DNA from 2 places in the Microbacterium sp. As-52 genome. Region 1 is predicted to be linked to the other one. Evidence: predicted binding sites of a transcription regulator. Region 1 holds the regulator's gene; the other holds the start of a gene.
What was found. The regulator LexA, encoded in region 1, represses DNA repair genes until DNA is damaged. The targets are predictions, from matches to a motif close to TCGAACANNTGTTCGA.
Positions count from the first base shown of each region.

Region 2: ACLFA2_RS11070 (DUF222 domain-containing protein) is a predicted target of LexA. The motif match lies at 1,410-1,425, and genes of this name have one in related genera.

Region 1 covers NZ_CP188171.1:498,481-501,684, forward strand. Annotated here, with positions in the region: gene ACLFA2_RS02415 (histidinol-phosphate transaminase) at 1-974, opposite strand, end outside; gene ACLFA2_RS02420 (LysM peptidoglycan-binding domain-containing protein) at 1,032-1,400, opposite strand; gene lexA (transcriptional repressor LexA) at 1,690-2,376, shown strand; gene ACLFA2_RS02430 (S9 family peptidase) at 2,470-3,204, shown strand, end outside.
Region 2 covers NZ_CP188171.1:2,311,453-2,314,656, reverse strand. Annotated here, with positions in the region: gene ACLFA2_RS11080 (ATP-binding cassette domain-containing protein) at 1-748, shown strand, start outside; gene ACLFA2_RS11075 (hypothetical protein) at 852-1,301, opposite strand; gene ACLFA2_RS11070 (DUF222 domain-containing protein) at 1,436-2,905, shown strand; gene hemL (glutamate-1-semialdehyde 2,1-aminomutase) at 2,918-3,204, opposite strand, start outside.

The DNA.
Region 1 (3,204 bases):
TACAGGTGCTGCCAGGTGGCCCGCGGGTCGGCGACGCCGCCGAACAGGACGAAGTTCGACCACGATTCGTGCGGCTGGTATCCGAGCGCTTCGAGGGTCGCCGTGATCCGATCGCGCTGCTCGACGATCTCCTCCACCATCGCGAGCATCACGTCGGCGTTGCGCAGGGCCGCTATCGCCGCCGCCTGGGTGAGAGCGCTCAGGTGATAGGGCAGACGCACCAGACGCAACGCGTCGATGAAGGCGGGGTCGGCAGCGAGGTACCCGACCCGGGCCCCGGCGAAGGCGAAGGCCTTGCTCATGGTGCGCGAGACGGCGAGACGCGGGCGTCCGTCGAGCAGAGTCAGGGCGGAGATCGCATCGCGCGGCGCGAACTCCTGGTACGCCTCATCCACGATCACGATGCCTCGGGCCGCGTCGTACACGGCTTCGATCACGTCCAGCCCGAGCGGCGTGCCGGTGGGGTTGTTGGGAGAACAGAGGATGACCACATCGGGATCGGCGGCCCGCACCTGCTCGGCAGCCTCGTCCGGGGTGATCGTGTAGTCGGGCTGACGCGTGCCGGCGATCCAGCGTGCTCCCGTCCCCTGGGCGATGAGCGGGTACATCGAATACGTCGGCGCGAAACCGAACGCCGTGCGCCCGGGACCTCCGAAAGCCTGGAGGATGTGCTGGAGAACCTCGTTCGAGCCATTGCCGGCCCAGATCTGCTCCGGTGTGAGCCCATGCCCCAGGTACTCCGCGAACGACTCGCGGAGCGTCGTGAACTCCCGGTCCGGATAGCGGTTGACGTCGCGGATCGCGACGGCGATGTCGTCGAGGATGTCGCTCGCCACCGCGTCGGGGATCGGATGCGTGTTCTCGTTCACGTTGAGCGCGATCGGGAGCGGCGCTTGCGGAGCGCCGTATGGCGTCAATCCGCGAAGATCGTCGCGTAGCGGGAGATCGTTGAGGGAGAGGGTCACCCTTCCCATGTTAAGCGGCGCCTTGCCTCGATGACGCAAAGTTGCTGCTGTGCTGCCGCCGCCGGATCAGTTCACGTACTGGGCCGGGATGGCGAGCGTCTGGCCGATCTGGAGTTCTCCACCGCGCAGCAGGTTCATCCGGCTGATCTCACCGATGACGTCGCGCGGGTCGGCATCGGGAGCGACGCTGGTGGCGATCGACCAGAGGGTGTCTCCTGGCATGACGGTCACCGTCTCGACGCTGACGGCGGCCGAATCTGCTCCCGAAGCGATCGCGCTGCCACCGCTGAGCGCCGCGAAGGCGATACCGATCGCGAGCGGCACCGAGGCGAAAGCCAGCAGCACGGCGCGGCCACGCGTCGTCAGTCGGAGTCGCGTCGTGGGACGGGTCGACGCCGGAATGACTGCTGCGGTGCTGAAGCTGATGCTGCTCATGTGGTGCTCCTTAGCCTGTCCCGGAGCGGTGAGGCCGCCGGGGAAGTTGGCGTAGCGTTCGCATTCCCGTCTCGGCCGGGAGCCGTGAATGCGAAGCTACGTACCGAAGATATCTTCGAGTTCGAACATCTGTCAAGTATTCTTCGAAACCGAATCCGGAAATGAGCCGACACGCTCGAACAGATCTTCCAGATCGGCCCGTTTCTCGGATACGGTTTCGATAAGGACACCCCACCACGGGCCTCCGACATTCGAAGAGGGACGTCGGATCACGCACTGAAGGAGCACCATGAGCGAGAACTCTGCCCCCGAGTCGGAGGCACCGCGCACGCGCCGCCGGAAGAGCCTCAGCCCGAAGCAGATGGCGATCCTCGAGGTCATCCAGAACTCGATCGCGCACCACGGCTACCCGCCGAGCATGCGCGAGATCGGCGACGCCGTCGGTCTCAAGTCCCTCTCCAGCGTCACCCACCAGCTCGGGCAGTTGGAGCTCAGCGGCTATCTGCGTCGCGACCCCGGGAAGACCCGCGCCATGGAAGTGCTCATCGACCTCCCGGGGGCCAGCACCGAGAATCCCGCCGACGTGGCGACACCGGTCGGCGATGCGGCACTCGTCCCCCTGGTCGGACGCATCGCCGCGGGTGTGCCGATCACCGCCGACCAGCAGGTCGAGGAGATCTTCCCGCTCCCCCGCCAGCTGGTGGGCAAGGGCGACCTGTTCATGCTCAAGGTCTCCGGCGAGTCGATGATCGACGCCGCCATCTGCGACGGCGACTGGGTCGTCGTCCGTTCGCAGAACAGCGCCGAGAACGGCGAGATCGTCGCGGCGATGCTCGACGGCGAGGCCACCGTCAAGGTGCTGCGCCGTCGCGACGGCCACACGTGGCTGCTCCCGCGCAACTCGGCGTTCGAGCCCATCCTGGGCGATGAAGCCGTGATCCTCGGCAAGATCGTGGCGGTGCTCCGCGCGGTCTGAGACGAGAGCACGACGAAGGCCCTCCCGGTTCCCTGGAGGGCCTTCGTGTGCGCCCCGCGTGACGCTCGTGCCAGCGCCCCATAGGCTCGAAGCATGACGTCGTCCCCCTACGGTTCCTGGCCTTCGCCTTTCTCCGCGGCATCAGTCGCGGCGTCCTCTCCTCGCATCGACGGCGCCCGCTTCGTCGGCACGGAGATCTGGTGGGGTGAGTCGGTGCCGTCCGAGAAGGGACGGGTGACGGTACGGAGTTCCACGGGCGCCGAGGTCCTCCCCGCGCCCTGGAACGCCCGCTCCCGCGTGCACGAATACGGTGGCGGCGCCTGGACGGCGGACGATCGGGGGACGCTCTACTTCGTCGACGCCTCAGACCAGCGGGTGCGCCGCCTGACCCCCGACGGGGATCTCGTCACGCTCACCGCTGCCGGTCCCGCGCACGGAGGTCTGCGCGTGCAGGACGGACGTCTGCTCGCCGTGCGCGAAGACCTCTCGACCACACCGCACCTCCGCGCGATCGTCGAGATCCCGCTCGACGGCTCCGCCGCAGAAGACGAGTCCGCGGTCAGCGTGATCGTGCAGGGCGAGGGGTTCTTCGCCCACCCCGCATTCTCCCCTGACGGGACCCGCGCCGCGTGGGTCGCCTGGGAACGGGGGAAGATGCCGTGGGAGAGCGCGCGCGTGCAGATCGCCGAGGTCGACGGAGGCCTCCCGCGGACGATCCCCTCGCGAGCGGCGCTGCAGCCCGAGTGGCTCAGCGACACGGAACTGGTCTTCGCCGACATCGCCGATGACCGCTGGACACTCCACCGCATCGCCATCGACGGGGTGACG
Region 2 (3,204 bases), 1.8 Mb from region 1:
GGGCGAAGAAGCATCGATCGGCGAGTCCGGCGACGTCGCCTCGGGTCCGTTCGAGGTGGGCGACGCTCCGACCCTCGGCGAACAGTCCACAGACGAACAGGCTCCGGCTCGATCCTTCGATGAGATCCTGTTCGGCGCCGCCGTGCCGGCGGACACCGCAGACACGACGCCGTCCGACCTGACCTCCGGTGACGAGGACCACAGCGGGGTCGAGATCTTCGCGGATCTCGACGACGCATCGGTCGCCACGGAATCGGGCGCGCTGTCCTCCCCCAGCGATGGCCCCTCATCCGCCGACACCGAGGACACCAGCTCTTCCGACGATGACGAGGAGGACCCGCGCTCTGCAGCGGTGAGTTCCATGCTCGCGGCCGCCGCCCGCGCGTACTACGAGGACGAGCCCAAGGACTACCCGCTGGGCGCAGAGGACGAGCCCGCCCAGGGCGCGGCGTCGGACAGCGAGGCTGCGGACAGCGAGGCTGCGGACGGCGAGGCTGCGGACGGCGAGGTTGCGGACGGCGAGGTTGCGGACGTCGATACGCCGGAGGCCCCCGCGGAGAACGCACACTGGAGCGTCGCCTCCACGGGCGTCATCGACACCGTGCCCCTGGCCGAGGGTTCCGCGGGAGGCGACGAGACGACTCCCGATGACTCTGACGAGAGCACTCGCGAGAACCACGACGGTGAGAACCACGACGGCGAGAACCACGACGGCGAGAACCAGCACGGGGATCACCAGCACGGCTGAGCGACTCGGCTGACGAGAACGCCCTCCGGACCTGCGGGTCTGGAGGGCGTTCTGCGTTGAGGGGAGGCCGTGCATCGCGAGGCACGGCTTACCGACGTCGGCGTCAGGCGGGCCGGGGGCGGATGACGGGGCGTCGTCGTCCCTTCGAGACCGGGACCGGTGCCGTGGCCACGATCTCCTCGACGTTCGCCGGTTCGGTCGAGACATCGAGCCGGAGTGCCTGAGTGAGCGCGAGCCCGTGGCTGGTGGTGAGGATCAGTCGGCGGTATTGCGGGTCGCCTTCGAGATCGATCACGACGCTCGGGCGACGCCGGCGGATCAGCACGAAGTCGAGGCTGCCCGCGGCCTTCCAGCTGCCTGCGGCGAGAACACCGGGAATGTGCGTCCCCGGGTTCGGGACGCCGCGGAGCCAGGTCCAGGCGTCTTCCGTCAGCTGCACCTTGGTGATGGTGTCGCGCGCGATACGGAGGTTGTCACGGTGGAAGGTGGCGGCACGTTCGATCGGCGAGAGCACGACCTCCAGTTGCGTCTGGTCCAGCAGCAACGTCACCATGTCCCCCAGTCTGCCAGCGCGGCCCTGCCAGTTGTCTGGAAGTTGCTCACAGGAACGCAACGATCCCTTGTCGATCAGCACCAGTCATCATGATTCCCCTTCCGTCGTTCGAACATATGTACTATACTCGAAGAATGAAGGCATCTGCGAACAGCATCGATCAGCGCGAGGCCCTGCTTGATGCCTGGGTGGAGAAGCGGCGAGGCATCGCGGCGCTCGAAGCTGAAGCCTCCGCCCTCCTCGCCGATCGACTTCGGCTGCTCGACGACGATGTCCGCGAGCAGCCGCAGCATCGCGATTCGATCCATCGGTCGATGATCGCGGAGTACTCTGCGGCCGGTCGCATGTCGAAGGGCAGCATCGAGTACGCCTTCAGCGACGCCCACTTCCTCGAGGCCGAGCACCCCATCGTGCGAGACGCGTTCCGCCGCGGTGCGCTCAGTGCGGCCCATGTCCGAGAGATCGTGCGGGAGGGAATCATCGTGCGGCAGGGGGTCCGCGAGGGTCGAGTAGACGCCGAGACCCTCACCGTCTATGACACGGCGGCGCTCGTCGTGGCCGAACAGGACTCTCCCGCGCGCACCCGCACGATGGTGCGCCAGATCGCCTCCTCCCTCGCCGGCGAGACCGTGGTCGAGCGTCACCGACGGGCCCACGGCGAACGATCGGTCACGTTGAGGGCGCTCGACGACGGCCTCGCACTGCTCCAGGTCGTGCTTCCGGAGTACCTCGCCCACGCGATTCTCGACCGCCTGACGCGGCTCGCACAGCACGTCATCGCCACCCGGGGTGATCGCGCCGCTCGCGCCGACGAGGTGCCGATGCTGTCTCCGGACGAGCTCGACTCGGGCACCGACCAGGTCTTCCTGCAGGATCTCGCCGCCGACGACTCCCGCCGAGACGACCCTGTGCTCAACAGGTATCCCGTCGACGACACCCGATTCGATGCCCACGTCATCTTCGGTGAGGGCGACACCTTCACGACCGATCCATCCCTCGGCGGCCCGCCCCTCCTGACCGACGAGCGCGGCATCGATGCGGTGCGCGCCGACCTGCTCAGCGACCTACTCCTGACCACCGACCCCTCTACGGCCGAGGGCACCGCGCTGGAGAGCATCCGGGCGCGCATTCAGGTCACGATCGCTGCCGAGACGCTGGCAGGAGGAGACGAACGGCCGGCCGAGCTCGATGGGATCGGGGCGCTGCATCCCGACGTCGCCCGCGATCTCGCCGGTCGCAACGGAGGCTGGTCCCGCCTCTTCCTCGACGGCGCGGGCACCGTGACAGCCACAGCCTCCTACGCCCCGACGACGGCGATGCGGCGGCACCTTCAGGCCCGCGATCAGCATTGTCGATTCCCCGGGTGCCGCACACCGGTCCACAGGTGTCAGGTCGATCACAATCACGACCATGCCAAGGGCGGAAGCACGTCGATCGACAACCTCAGCCACTTCTGCGTGGGACACCACTCGCTGAAGCACCCCGACATCGCCGAGAAGCACCGTTGGCGTGCGAGACAGCTCCCCGGAGGCGACATCGAGTGGACCAGCCCACTCGGCCGCGTCTACACAGACGCGTCACCGCGCCGCGTCATGTTCGTCTGACCGGACTCGCGCCTACGGACGTGCGGCCGCCGCGGCAGCCGCAGCGACTGGAAGTGCGGCCTCGATCTGCTGCAGTTCCTCCTCGCCGTGTGCGGCGGTGAGGAACCAGGCTTCGAACACGCTCGGCGGAAGAGCGACGCCCTGCTCGCGCAGCGAGTGGAAGAACGGCGCGTAGCGGAACGACTCCTGCGCCTGCGCTTCGGCATAGTTGCGCGGCGCCGAGGCCCGGAAAGAAGCGTTGAACAGGTTGCCGGCGGTGGCCACCGCGTGCGTGACACCGGCCGACGTGAGCGCGGCGT